DNA from 2 places in the Nocardia sp. NBC_00881 genome. Region 1 is predicted to be linked to the other one. Evidence: riboswitches for the same ligand, from Rfam matches in the RefSeq annotation. Region 1 holds a riboswitch; the other holds the start of a gene.

Region 1 (7,331 bases):
TTCTCGAAAAGCTGCTCGGCGGCGATGTCGAGCTGCGGAATGTGGTTGTGGTGGTCGTAGAAGAAGTCGCGCACGTCCTCGTAGGGCATGGGCATGCCAGGTGCGCCCGCGGGCGCGGACACGCGTGCCGAGAGGAGATCGAGTTGGTCGGTGGCGGCGCGTAGCCGCCGGTGCATCGCCACGACGATTCTGGCGACCTCCGGCTGGCGGGTCGCCAGTTCCTCCACCTCGGTCAGTGGCGATGTGTGTCCACCGGCGGCGTCCACCAGGACTTCGTGCAAGTCGGACACGAGGCGCGCGTCCGAATCGGCGGCGAAGAACTGGACGTCGAGGTCGAAGGTGGAGTTGAGTTTCAGCAGCACGGGAATGGTGAGGGGTCGTTGGTCACGCTCGAGCTGATTGAGGTAGCTGGGCGACAGGTCCAACGATTTCGCCAGGGCCGCCTGGGTCATCCTCCGCTCTTCGCGCAACCGCCGAAGCCGGGCGCCCGCATACATCTTGCGCACGTGCACGATGGTAGCGGCGAGAATTCGCAATCATCGCAATATATCGAGTTTTCCCGCATAAATATGCCTCTGTAAGGTGTTTTTCGTCCAATCCGAGATGCGTAGTGTGCGAAGAGAGTGTTTCACATTGCGCCGGAGTGGAGGATGGGGTCGCGCCGCCACCGAGGAGTTCCACGCTCGAACATCCCGCGGCGAAGAACGTCGAGTTCCGCATTCTCGCCGCCGGGGTGCCCGACGAGGCAGTAGGCGTTTCCTCGACGCGGCCCAGCGGGTGCCGGAACTGGCTGCCGGAGAACCGGATCGGTTGAGCTTCACCGTGCCGGACGAGGTGCTCTCCCGCCGCCGCGGACGATGAGGGGAGCTTTCGATGACCGCGCTACTCGTCGTCCAAGATCACGGCTTGGGCCGCGATTACGTATGTGCCGTCGAAGGTGACCGCGGGGGAACCGTGCAGCCGGTAACCCTGCTCGAGGAGGGCGCTGACCCGCTCGCAGAATCGCGCATCGTCGGCGCCGGTGATCAATCGGTAGCACAAGGGCTGGTCGTCGCTCATTTCATCAGCGTAGGACGGACCTAGCTGTGCATGTACACCGGAAACCGTCGATCTCACCTTCCCAACCGAACGATTGCTTGGTTCAATCGAGGGGCGGGCGACGTGGTCCCCTTCGGCAGCAGGAAAGTGAGTCGAGCGAATGCCAAGTCCAGACGAACTCGTGCGTGCGATGTGCCGCAGCTGGTCGGATCCCGATCCGGACCGGATCAGCGCGTATTTCGCCGAAAACGCCGTCTACCACAACATTCCGATGGAACCGATCGTTGGGCGCGTCGCCATCCGCGACTTCATCGCGGGCTTTCTCACCACTTTCGACGCCATCGACTTCGACATCCACCATCAGGTGGCGTCCGGTGCCGTGGTCATGAACGAACGCACCGACACGCTGCGCGGCGCGGGTCGTGTCACGCCGCTGCCGGTCATGGGTTTCTTCGAGGTCACCGACGGCGCGATCAGCACCTGGCGCGACTACTTCGACATGGCCGCCATCAACCGTGCCTTCGGCGGGTAGGGCAGATCTGTGTGGATGGAGTGGGAACCGAATGGGGGATGTGCGCGTCGAAGTAGGTAAGTGGGGAAAGAGAAGTCGTTGATGACCTGCGAGGAGGGTTGCGCATGGAGCGCTGTTCCGGATGTCATACGGCATGGCGTCGGGGGATGCGGGCGAGGGCGCGGGTTCTGCCGGTGACGCGCAGGGAAGAGCCGTGTGAGCGGTATACCTCGCGGCGGCGGCAGAGCCCGAAGCCGGAGCCGGAAACCGAGTAGGCGCCAGCGGATCGGCCCGGCCCGGCCCGGCCCGGCCCGGCCCGGCCCGGCCCGGAGCGTCGGGAGGCGAGGGCGTTCGCTGCCGAGCAGTCGGCGGCGTTGGTACGCGACCCGACTCGAGTGTGCCGCGGCGTGCCCGTGCCGCTGATCCGCAGCGCGTTGGCGGCAGACAAGTCCACCACCAGGCCGAGGGCGTACCGGCGCCCCCTCGGAAATCCGAAGGGGCGCCGATTCGATCAGCCGGACACGCTCAGCGCACGGCAGCCGCGGCGGCGACCATATTGCGCAGCGAGGCCTCCACTTCGGCGGGCCCTCGGGTCTTCAACCCGCAGTCCGGATTCACCCAGAGTCGTTCGCCGGGAACCGCTTTCAGTGCGGCGCGCAGCGACGTCGTGATCTCCTCCACGCTGGGCACCCGCGGTGAGTGGATGTCGTACACACCCGGTCCGACGCCGAGGTCGAAGCCCGCGGCGTTGAGGTCGTCGAGCACCTCCATGTGCGAGCGTGCCGCCTCGATCGACGTGACGTCGGCGTCCAGTCCGGCGATCGCCTCGATCACCTCGCCGAACTCGGAATAGCACAGGTGGGTGTGTATCTGCGTGGCATCCGACACACCGGAGGTCGCGAGCCGAAACGCCTGCACCGACCACTCCAGGTACGCGGGCTGATCAGCTCTGCGCAGCGGAAGCAGTTCGCGCAGCGCCGGTTCGTCGACCTGGACGATCCGGATGCCCGCCCTCTGCAGATCCACCGTCTCGTCCCGGATGGCCAGCGCCACCTGCCGCGCGGAATTGCCCAGCGGCTGGTCGTCGCGCACGAACGACCACGCGAGGATGGTCACCGGACCGGTCAGCATGCCCTTGACCGGCTTGTCGGTGAGCGACTGCGCGTAACCGATCCACTCGACGGTCATCGGCTCCCGCCGCGTCACGTCGCCGAACAGGATCGGCGGGCGCACACAGCGGGTGCCATAGGACTGCACCCAGCCCTGTTCGGTGGCCACGAACCCGTCGAGTTGCTCGGCGAAGTACTGCACCATGTCGTTGCGCTCCGGTTCACCATGCACCAGTACATCCAGCCCGAGCCTCTCTTGTAGCGCGACGACATCCGCGATCTCGGCGCGCATCCGGCGCACGTACTCGGCTTGGTCGATCTCGCCCTTGCGCAGCGCGGCCCGCGCCAACCGGATCGCGGAGGTCTGCGGGTACGAACCAATCGTCGTGGTCGGTAGTGCGGGCAGCCGCAAACGATCCCGCTGCAGTTCGCGCCGCTGCTCGGCGGGCGCGCGCCGGACGGCGTCCGGTCCGAGCGCGGCCAGCCGGGCCCGCACCCGCGGATCGTTCAGCCGGGGATCCGACCGCCGAGATTCGAGCGCCGAACGAGTCGTCGTCAATTCGGCGCCGATCGCCTCGGCGCCCTCGCTCAGCCCGGTCGCGAGCAGACGCACCTCCGCCACCTTCTCCGCGCCGAAGGCCAGCCACGACCGCAGCCGCTCGTCCAGCCGCGTCTCCGTGGCCAGCGTGTACGGCACGTGCAGCAGCGAGCACGAGCTCGAAACAGCCACGTGCGCTGCGGAACCCAGCAAAGTTCCGAGGGTCGCCAGGCCGTGGTCGAGATCGGTGCGCCATACATTGCGACCGTCCACGACACCCGCCACCACCAGCTTGCGCGCCAGAGCAGGCACCGCAGCCACCTCCGAAACCTCGGTGCCGGAGGTGAAGTCGATCGCGACACCCTCGATATCGGTGTCCGCCAGTACGGTGAGCGCGGCATCAGGGTGCCCGAAATAGGTCGCGACGAGGATCGCGGGACGATCGGTCGCGGCGGACAGATCCTCGTAGGTGACGCGCACCAGAGCGATCTCGTCCGCGGTGAGATCGGTAACAAGCGCCGGTTCGTCGATTTGCACCCACTCCGCACCCGCGGTGGCCAGCCGCCGCAGCAGCTCGCGATACAGCGGAAGCAGCTCGATCAGCCGAGCCAGTGGCGCACTGCCCGTCGCTTTCGCCAGCCTCGAGAAGGTGACCGGGCCGATCACCACCGGTCGCGCGGGCACGCCCAGCGCGAGCGCCTCCCGCAGTTCCTCCAGCAGCTTCTCGGGGTGCAGCGAGAACTGGGTTTCCGGGCCGATTTCCGGCACCAGATAGTGGTAGTTGGTGTCGAACCACTTGGTCATCTCCAGTGGCTCGACCGTGTCGGTGCCGCGCGCGGCGGCGAAGTATCGATCCAGGGGATCGGTGATCTCGGCGACCCGAGGTGGCAACGCGCCGAGCAGGACAGCTGTATCGAGCATCTGGTCGTAGTAGGAGAAGGTGCCGATCGGGATCGAGTCGAGGCCGGCGGCCAGCAATTCGGTGAGCTGGGCGTGCCGGAGGTCGCGCGCGACGGCGTGCAACTCCTCGGCGCCGATCCTGCCCGCCCAGTAGGCTTCGGTCGCCCGCTTGAGCTCGCGCCGCGGCCCCACCCGAGGTAGCCCGAGAACCGTCGCGGTGAACGGCTTCTGATGTGAAACAGTCACGATGTTTCTCCATTGCTGAGGTCGAAAAGCCATCGCCATACGGGTAGCCGGAGAACCAGTGACATGCCGGAGATGTACCCGGCTGAGGGAGCCCGACACGTCCGCGCTGGTGGTCCGCACGCCCAAATCCACGAGGCGGTGGCCGCCGGGTACGGCGTACCCGGCACGGCTGGCAGGTCTTCGGACTCGCGGGCACCGGCCGGGCGGTCCCGGCCGGTGCCGGGTCTCGCCTGATGGCCGACCTACTGGCCGTCGCTTCCCAAGTCGCGGAACCTTCCGGCTCGGTGAACTCAGTGCCTGGTGACGGCGGTCGTTCCTGCATACCGCTGCGGGACAGTCCCGGATTCCCACCGGGTTCCCTCTCGCCCCCCGTGGCGTCTCCGCACGAGTGGGCTCGACCCATTGCGCGACGTCGGGGCTCCGTCTCGTCGTGCGCCGGTGAACCAGCTGCACTCCCAGCATAGGACGGGCGGCGTCGCGGCTGCTCGACCGGCTCGGAAACCCACGTGGATCCCCGCCGATCGAAATCAGGTGTTCCCTGTGCAGGCGCTGCGTAGAGCAGGTTTCCGGCTGTTCAGGGCGGAGCCGGAAAAGTTTCGGTCGCCAGTCGCGGGAGTCGGTAAGTGATCAGTTTCGGGCTGGGAACGTGTCGCCCTGGTGAACGCGACTTCGCAACGATGCCAGCCGTCGTTGCGAAGAGTCCTGCGAAAGGGACTTCCGTGTCGGTGCGATGGGCGGTGCCGGGTACCTTAAGCCAATGTTCTCGAAAGTCTTGGTTGCAAACCGTGGCGAGATCGCCATCCGGGCCTTCCGCGCGGCTTACGAACTCGGCATCGGGACGGTGGCCGTGTTCCCCTACGAGGACCGCAATTCGGTTCACCGGCTGAAGGCGGCGGAGTCGTATCAGATCGGCGAGGCGGGCCACCCGGTGCGGGCCTACCTTTCCATCGACGCGATCATCGAGGCGGCCAAGTCGGCGGGTGCGGACGCGGTCTACCCGGGGTACGGCTTCCTTTCGGAGAACCCGGACCTGGCGGCAGCCTGCGCCCGCGAGGGCATCACCTTCATCGGCCCCTCCGCCGAGGTGCTCGAACTCGCGGGTCACAAGGCGCGCGCGATCGAAGCCGCCAAGGCGGCCGGTCTGCCGGTGCTGCGCTCCAGCGCACCGTCGGCGGACGTGGATGAGCTGGTCGCCGCGTCCCGGCAGCTCGAGTACCCGATCTTCGTCAAGGCCGTCGCGGGCGGCGGCGGTCGTGGCATGCGGCGGGTCGCCGATGCCACGCACCTGCGCGAATCGATCGAGGCGGCCTCGCGCGAGGCCGAGTCGGCGTTCGGTGATCCCACCGTGTTTCTGGAACAGGCGGTGGTGAACCCGCGCCACATCGAAGTGCAGATCCTGGCCGACCAGCACGGCAACGTGATGCACCTGTTCGAGCGGGATTGCTCGGTGCAGCGCCGCCACCAGAAGGTGATCGAACTCGCGCCCGCCCCGAACCTGGATCCCGCACTGCGCGCACGTATCTGCGCCGACGCGGTGGCCTTCGCGCGACAGATCGGCTACAGCTGTGCGGGCACCGTCGAATTCCTGCTCGACGAGCGCGGCAACCACGTCTTCATCGAGATGAACCCGCGAATCCAGGTCGAGCACACGGTGACCGAGGAGATCACCGACGTCGACCTGGTGCAGTCGCAGCTGCGGATCGCGGCGGGTGAGACACTCGAGCAACTGGGCCTGAGCCAGGACTCGGTCACGATCCGCGGCGCCGCGCTGCAGTGCCGGATCACCACCGAGGACCCGGCCAACGGATTCCGCCCCGACACCGGGCGCATCACCGCCTACCGGACGCCAGGCGGCGCGGGCATCCGGCTCGACGGCGGTGCGAACCTGGGCGCGGAGATCGGCGCCTACTTCGACTCGATGCTGGTCAAACTCACCTGCCGCGGCCGCGACTTCGGCGCAGCGGTGGCGCGGGCCCGTCGCGCGCTTGCCGAGTTCCGCATCCGCGGCGTGTCCACCAATATCCCGTTTTTGCTCGCGGTACTCGACGATCCCGACTTCAAGGGTGGGCGGGTCACCACCTCGTTCATCGACGAGCGTCCGCAGCTGCTCACCCTGCGCGGCTCCGCCGACCGTGGCACCAAGATCCTCACCTACCTGGCCGACATCACCGTGAACAAGCCGCACGGCGAGCGGCCGACCACGGTGTACCCGCACGACAAGCTGCCACCGATCGATCTGAGCGTGCCGCCGCCGGACGGTTCCCGGCAGCGGCTGCTGCGGCTCGGGCCCGACAGTTTCGCGCAGGCGCTGCGTGAGCAGAAGGCGGTCGGCGTCACCGACACCACCTTCCGCGACGCGCACCAGTCGCTGCTGGCAACCCGGGTCCGCACCAACGGCCTGCTCGGCGTGGCCGGTCACGTCGCGCGGCTCACGCCGGAGCTGCTGTCCATCGAGGCATGGGGCGGCGCGACCTACGACGTGGCGCTGCGGTTCCTCTACGAGGACCCGTGGGAGCGGTTGGCCGCACTGCGCGAGGCGGTGCCGAACATCTGCCTGCAGATGCTGCTGCGTGGCCGCAATACCGTCGGTTACACGCCGTACCCGCGGCAGGTGACCCGCGCGTTCGTCCAGGAAGCAACCGGCACCGGTATCGATATCTTCCGCATCTTCGACGCCCTCAACAACGTCGACCAGATGCGGCCGGCGATCGACGCGGTGCGCGAAACCGGGACGGCCGTCGCCGAAGTCGCGATGAGCTACACCGGCGACCTGGCAAACCCACAGGAGACGCTCTACACGCTCGACTACTACCTCAAACTTGCCGAACAGATCGTCGACGCGGGCGCGCATGTGCTCGCCATCAAGGACATGGCCGGCCTGTTGCGCGCCCCGGCCGCCACCACACTCGTCACCGCTCTGCGCAGCAATTTCGATCTGCCGGTGCATGTGCACACCCACGACACTCCCGGTGGTCAGCTGGCCACCTAC
Region 2 (7,331 bases), 1.2 Mb from region 1:
ATGGTGCCGGGCAGGACGGTGAGCACCTGCTCACCCTCGACCAGCGGTGTCCCTAACGCGGCCGACGCTGCGCTTACCGACGTGATGCCGGGGATGATCTCGGCCTCGAAGCGGTCGGCGAGGCGCCGGTGCATGTGCATATACGAGCTGTAGAACAGTGGGTCGCCCGCGGCGAGCAGCGCGACCGAACGGCCCGCCGCCAGGTGTCCGGCGAGCCGCTCGGCGGCCTGCTCGTAGAACTCGTCGATCGCGCCCTGGTAGCCGCCGGGGTGGTCGGTTGTCTCGGTGGTCACCGGATAGATGAGGTGCTCCTCCAGCTGGCCGGACCGCAGGTACGGCGCGGCGATGCTGCGGGAGATGCTGCGGCCGTGGCGAGCGCTGTGGAACGCGACGACATCGGCCACGCCGATAACCCTGGCCGCCTTGACCGTAACCAGCTCGGGATCACCGGGGCCGAGCCCGACGCCCCACAGTTTGCCGGGGCTGTGAATGCTCATTCTTGTTCGCTCGCAATCGCATTGAGCGCGGACGCGGTGATGGCGCTGCCGCCTCGTCTGCCTCGAACCGTGAGATACTCGACGCCGCCGGCATCGATCAGCGCGTCCTTGGACTCGACGGCGCCGACGAACCCGACCGGGATGCCGAGGACGGCAGCCGGTCGGGGCGCTCCCGCGTCGAGCAGGTCGAGCAAATGGAACAGGGCCGTCGGGGCATTGCCGATGGCGACGACCGCGCCGTCGAGACGGTCGCGCCAGAGCTCGAGTGCGGCAGCGGAGCGCGTAGTGCCCAACGTCGCGGCCAGTTCCGGTACGCGGGCATCGCCGAGGGTGCAGATCACCTCGTTGTCGGCGGGCAGTCGCTTGCGGGTCACCCCGGAGGCCACCATGGTCGCGTCACACAGAATCGGCGCGCCCGCGCGCAGCGCCGCTCGTGCGGACGCGACGACGCCGGTGGAGAAGGCGATGTCCTCCGCCAGATCCACCTGGCCGCTGCCGTGGATCATCCGCACGACCACCTGTGCCACGTCCGGGGGGAACCCGCTCAGATCGGCTTCGGCGCGGATCGTCGCGAACGAGCGCCGGTAGATCTCGGCTCCGTCGGTCAGGTAGCTGGCACGTACGTCGGGCATGCGGTCCACCCTAGGAGGTGGCGTGGGCGGCTCGGGTCGCGGGCTTCGTGTGCCGCGGCGGGGCCCGATCAGGTCCTCGGACGCTCGAGTATCCGTGACATGACGATCGAACTGCGGGTGCGCCCCACGCGTGCGTTCTCGCGAATCCGCTCGACGGTCACCTCGATCTCGGCCATGTCGGTGGCCATCACATGCACCAGGGCGTCGGCCTCGCCCGCGATCGTCCACACGCCGACCACCTGAGGGATCGGTTCCAGGCTGCGCTTCAGCTCGCCCGGGGAGATGTTGTCGCGGTAATAGACCTCGACGTATGCCTCGGTCTTCCATCCGAGCGCGGCCGGATTGACGAGGGCGGTGAATCCGGTGATCTGTTTGCTCGCGACCAACCGGTCGACCCGGCGCTTCACCGCGGGCGCGGACAGTCCGACCGCGCTGCCGATCTCCTGGAACGAGGCGCGCGCGTGCCCGAGGAGATGTTCGAGAATTCGGCGATCGAGGTTGTCCACGTCACACCTCCTCTGGCTTCACGCAATGATTAACCGTATGTTAGGCAATCTACGCAATGAATTGTTGTTCCCGGCACAATAGCAGGCGAATTACGGTCGTTGGAGTTGAAAGTTCACGCCGACCTCCGGAGCCACCGTTGACATCTGTAGCCACCCTCCAGGCCGAGTCCGCCGCACGTCGTCCGTCGCCGCGACGGTTCGTCATGTGCCGCCCGGATCACTTCGACGTCACCTACTCGATCAATCCCTGGATGAACCCCGATGAGCCCGTCGACCGCTGCCTGGCGATCGCGCAGTGGGAGACACTGCGCGCCAGCTACGAGGAGTATGGACACAAGGTCGATGTGGTGCCCGGTCTTCCGGGCCTGCCCGACATGGTGTTCGCCGCCAACGGCGGGCTGATCGTGGGGGACCGCGCGATGTCCGCCCGCTTCACCCACCCCGAACGTGCCGCCGAGGGGCCGGCCTATCACCGGCGATTCGCGGAGCTCGGGCTAGCCGGTGTGGTCGGCGCCGAGGAGCTGAACGAGGGGGAGGGTGACTTCCTCCTGGTCGGCGACCGGTTGTTGGCTGGCATGGGGTTCCGAAGCTCACTGGCGGCGCATGAGGAGGTGTCCCGCCACTTCTCGTTGCCGGTGGTCTCCCTGGAACTGGTAGATCCGCGTTTCTATCACCTGGACACAGTCCTGCTGCCGCTGGACTCCAGTACCGTCGCCTACTATCCGCCCGCATTCAGTGTGGCGGCCCGCGCGACCCTCGCCGACCTCTACCCCGACGCGATCCTTGCCACCGACGCCGACGCGGCGGTACTCGGGTTGAACGGCGTCTGCGATGGATTCAACGTCTTCCTCACCAGCCGCGCCACCGAACTGAGTGAAGCTCTCCGCGCACGCGGCTACAATCCGGTCGGTATCGAGATGTCCGAACTACTCAAGGCGGGCGGCAGCGTCAAATGCTGCACGCTCGAAATCCACTGAGCGAAACCGGGACACGCGCGCAGTCGGCCGCCGGTTCGGCGGCGGATAAGGCGATGGTGCCGTCGGACCACCTCGAGCAGGTGTCGGACGCCTCCGGTTCGGGCCGATCGCCGAGTGGGCTTCGGGCGCTGCCGCACCACGGCAGACTCTTATTCGAAGCGATAGCCCTCGTTGGTCGCCACGACATCGGTGACCGTTCCGCGGGGGCGGCCGCAGCGGCGGTCACAGCCGGACCAGTGCTGACGTCCGGCCACCGAGACCTCCGCCGGTGCCAGGAGTGGAGCATCCAGAATGCCTTGTCGCGGAGCCGGTTTCGCCTCCGCATGCGCGGTTCCCCGTTCGGCTCGTTCAGCTGGCGCAAGCACACGGCCTGCTGCGACCGCCGCCGTCGCATCGGCCCGGACATCGGTGTGCGACTTCGCGCAACCGGGCCGTCCCGCGCATGCGCTGACCAGTAGCCAGGGGGAATCGGCGTCGAAGATCAGGCCCATCGGCGCGAGCACGCGCACCACCTGTTCGGCGGCCCATTCCTCCAGGTCGGTGACGACCAGGCTGCGCCACGGCGTGACGAAGACCGTTCGTTCGACGGCGGCGAGGAATTCGGCGGTGCGGGCGGGCAGGGAGCCGAGGCGCACGCCGGCGCCGAGACCGACCAATCCGTCGTCCTGCTCCAGCCAACCGATCGGAATATCCTGGCCCGCAGCGAATTCGATTCGATCGGGCCTGGGTGAGAGACCCAGGAGATCGGCTAGGCGTTCAGCGCCGCGCTCGAGGTCGCGCAACCGCCACCGGCCTGGGTCGTCGCCGCGCAGCTCCAGGAAGCCGTGCGCGGCGGCGAGCATGACGTCGACCGCGTCGTCGGCGGTGATCCGGATGCCGCTGTCGCCTCCGGCCAGTAGCAGCGCGAAGTCGTCCGTGGCGACGGCATGCACACCGATGTCGGCGCCGAGTCCGCTGACATCGCCTCGACCGTCGTCGAGTGAGAACAGCACCCTGCCCGGCAGGTCGGCCAGACGCGGCGCGGCGAGCAGCCCGGCATCCAGTGCGGGTACCAGCGCGTGCACGTTCGTCAGTCCGCCGATCCGTCCGGACAGTGGAGAGGCAACGATATTGCGCACCCGCTCGTGGGTGCGGCTCGGCAGCAGACCCGCGCCGGCCAGCCGTTCCGTCAGTGCCGTGGCGTCGTATATCCGGCGCAGTTGGACGTTGCCGCGCGCGGTGAGCTCGATATTCCCGTCCCCGAGGTCGCGCGCAGCCTCGGCGAGCACCTGCCACTGCGCGGGCTCCACCCGCCCGCCGGGCACCCGAATCCGCGCCAGCGGCCCGTCGGCCGCCTCGTGCAGCCGCAGCACGCCGGGACAGGAATCAGCAACATGTCGCGCCATAGCCTCCTCAGCCTACGGACACCGCCAGGCGGAGGGCCCGCGCCGGCCCGGTGTATCCGCTGGCTCACCGCGACAGGGATGCCACCCGATGTGGAGTGGATCGTCGGCGGCGGGCGTCCGGTTCAGCGGTGTGTGGTCGTTTAGGGTGGGCGGATGTCTGAAATCGCTACGGTGGCGGACCGGCTCGATATCGTTGAGGTGATCACAAAGTTGTTCGTGTACACCGACCAGCGTCGGTGGGAGGGGTTGCTGGGGGAGGTTTTCACGTCCACGGTGGATTTCGACGGCGGGTTCGGCGGGCCGGTCGGGGATCGGGCCGCGGCCGACATCGTCGAGGACTGGCGGACTGGGCTCGCCGAGCTGGACGAGGTGCACCACCAGTCCGGTAATCACCTGATCGATCTTCGGGGTGACGTCGCGATCGCGCACGCCGACGCGATCGCTGTCCACGTGAAGAACTCGGCGGCCAACGGCAAGACCCGCACGTTTGTCGGCAGCTATTCGCTGGGCACCGTGCGCACCGCGGATGGATGGCGGATCGACCGGTTCCACTATTATCTGAAGGTCGTCGACGGGAACGGCGACTTGACCTAGTCGGATAGTGGACAACTTTTCGGCCACCCGCGCCGCGGAGCCTTGCCGCCGTCCCCGAGCAGGACACACGGGAAAGCCGGACTCGGGCGGCGGGTAGCATTTGCTTGCTCGGCGGACGACGAGGAAACCGGTGGAAATCCGGTGCGGTCGCGCCACTGTGAAAGCCAGACCCTCTCCGGCGAGCAGCGAACCCCCGATGGGCGCGTCACCCGAGGAAGGCTGCCACCCGTGTTTTTGTTGCTGTCCACATCCGACACCGATCTGCTGAGTGCCCGCGCCAGCGGCGCCGACTACCGGTGGGGCAACCCTGCTCGCCTGCTGGTCGACGATCTGCCCGGCCTGCTCGACGGCGTCGATCTGGTGATCGTGCGCATCCTCGGTGGCAAGCGGGCGTGGGAGGAGGGGCTGGCTGCACTGCGTGCCAGCGGCGTTCCGATGGTGGCGCTCGGCGGCGAGATCGCTCCGGACGCCGAGCTGATGGAGTGCTCGACCGTGCCGGGCGGTGTCGCGGCGGGCTCGCACAACTACCTCGCCGCCGGCGGCCCGGGCAACCTGCGTCAGCTGCACAACTTCCTGTCCGACACTGTGCTGCTCACCGGGCACGGCTTCGAGCCGCCGGTCCAGCTGCCCAGCTGGGGTGAACTGGACCGTGCCGCGGCGCCGGTCGACGGGCCCACGGTCGCGGTGATCTATTACCGCGCACAGCATCTCGCGGGCAACACCGCCTATATCGACGCCCTGTGCACCGCGCTCGAAAACGCGGGAACGCGCCCGCTGCCGCTATACTGCGCGTCGCTGCGTACTGCTGAGCCGGAACTCCTCGCCACCCTGCGGCAGGCCGACGCCCTGGTGGTCACAGTGCTGGCCGCGGGAGGAAGCAAACCCGCCACCGCCTCCGCCGGCGGCGAGGACGAGGCGTGGGACGTCGGCGCGCTCGCCGATCTGGATGTGCCCATCCTGCAGGGACTCTGTCTGACCAGCGGCCGCGCCCAGTGGGAGGCGAGCGACGACGGCCTGTCGCCACTGGACGTCGCCACACAGGTCGCCGTGCCGGAGTTCGACGGCCGGATCATCACGGTCCCGTTCTCGTTCAAAGAGTTCGATGCCGACGGCCTGTCGACCTACGTTCCCGACCCCGAACGTGCGGCTCGCGTCGCGGGTATCGCGACGCGCTACGCCCGCCTGCGCTACATTCCCGCCGCACGCAAGCGCGTCGCCGTCATGATGTCGGCCTACCCGACCAAGCATGCCCGCATCGGCAATGCCGTCGGCTTGGACACCCCGGCGAGCGCGATCCGGCTGCTCACTGAAATGCGTGCCGCCGGATACGATCTCGGCGATTCCGGCGAGGTCCCAGGCCTGGACGAACGCGACGGAGACACCCTCATCCACGCCCTCATCGCGGCGGGCGGACAGGATCCGGACTGGCTGACCTCCGAACAGCTGGAGGGCAATCCGATCCGCATCGGCGCGGCCACCTATGCCGCATGGTTCGACACGCTGCCCGAGGATCTGCGTGAAGCCGTCGTCGAGGCGTGGGGCCCGCCGCCGGGCGCGCTCTACGTCGACCGCTCGTCCGACCCGAATGGCGAGATCGTGATCGCGGCACTGCGTTTCGGCAACGTCGTGCTGATGGTGCAGCCGCCGCGCGGCTTCGGCGCGAATCCGGTCGCCATCTACCACGACCCCGACCTGCCGCCGAGCCACCACTACTTGGCCGCCTACCGCTGGCTCAGCGCGCCCGAGGGCTTCGCCGCCGACGCGATGGTGCACCTCGGCAAGCACGGAAATCTGGAATGGCTGCCCGGCAAAACGCTCGGCATGTCCGCCTCCTGCGGCACCGACGCCGCGCTCGGCGACCTGCCGCTGATCTACCCGTTCCTGGTGAACGACCCCGGCGAAGGCACCCAGGCCAAGCGGCGCGCACACGCCACGCTGGTCGACCATTTGATCCCGCCGATGGCCCGGGCCGAAAGCTACGGCGACATCGCGCGTCTGGAACAGCTGCTCGACGAGCACGCCAACATCTCCGCCCTCGACCCGGCCAAGCTCCCGGCCATCCGCCAGCAGATCTGGACGTTGATGCGCTCCGCCGAGATGGACCACGATCTAGGGCTCACCGAGCGCCCGGACGAGGAGTCCTTCGACGACATGCTGCTGCACGTCGACGGCTGGCTGTGCGAGATCAAGGATGTGCAGATCCGCGATGGTTTGCACGTGCTCGGCCAGGCGCCTGCTGGGGATGCCGAACTCGACCTGGTGCTGGCAATGCTGCGTGCCCGTCAACTCTGGGGCGGCGAGCGTTCGGTGCCCGGCCTACGTGAAGCGCTCGGCCTCGACGAGTCCGGAACCGAGGCGCGTGAGCGCGTCGACGCCGTTGAAGGCCGGGCCCGGGAACTGGTTTCGGCATTGCAGGCCGCGAACTGGTCGCCGGACGCCGTCGACGGCATTACCGACAATGCGGAGGTCCGCCGGGTGCTGCGATTCGCGGCTACCGAGGTGGTGCCGCGCCTGCGTCGGACCGGCGCGGAAATCGAGCGGGTGCTGCACGCGCTCGACGGCGGGTTCATCCCGGCGGGCCCGAGCGGTTCTCCGCTGCGCGGCCTGATCAATGTGCTGCCGACCGGGCGCAATTTCTACTCGGTCGACCCGAAGGCTGTGCCGTCGCGCCTGGCCTGGGAAACCGGTCAGGCTATGGCGGAATCGCTGCTGGACCGGTACAAAGCCGACCATGGCGTGT

What was found. A riboswitch is a leader RNA that binds a small molecule or an ion and turns the genes downstream of it on or off. The one in region 1 is predicted to bind cobalamin.
Region 2: linked by a shared signal. The riboswitch ahead of cobN (cobaltochelatase subunit CobN) and the one ahead of metE (5-methyltetrahydropteroyltriglutamate--homocysteine S-methyltransferase) in region 1 are both predicted to bind cobalamin.

The regions. Positions count from the first base shown of each region.
Region 1 covers NZ_CP108798.1:3,610,010-3,617,340, reverse strand. Annotated here, with positions in the region: gene OH799_RS15060 (short-chain fatty acyl-CoA regulator family protein) at 1-506, opposite strand, end outside; gene OH799_RS15055 (hypothetical protein) at 644-814, shown strand; gene OH799_RS15050 (DUF1737 domain-containing protein) at 883-1,059, opposite strand; gene OH799_RS15045 (nuclear transport factor 2 family protein) at 1,199-1,570, shown strand; gene OH799_RS15040 (hypothetical protein) at 1,695-2,006, opposite strand; gene metE (5-methyltetrahydropteroyltriglutamate--homocysteine S-methyltransferase) at 2,075-4,375, opposite strand; cobalamin riboswitch at 4,517-4,705, opposite strand; gene OH799_RS15030 (pyruvate carboxylase) at 5,100-7,331, shown strand, end outside.
Region 2 covers NZ_CP108798.1:2,440,549-2,447,879, reverse strand. Annotated here, with positions in the region: gene OH799_RS09420 (precorrin-2 C(20)-methyltransferase) at 1-497, opposite strand, end outside; gene OH799_RS09415 (precorrin-8X methylmutase) at 494-1,129, opposite strand; gene OH799_RS09410 (Lrp/AsnC family transcriptional regulator) at 1,198-1,635, opposite strand; gene ddaH (dimethylargininase) at 1,773-2,612, shown strand; gene cobG (precorrin-3B synthase) at 2,762-3,997, opposite strand; gene OH799_RS09395 (nuclear transport factor 2 family protein) at 4,151-4,591, shown strand; cobalamin riboswitch at 4,665-4,786, shown strand; gene cobN (cobaltochelatase subunit CobN) at 4,820-7,331, shown strand, end outside.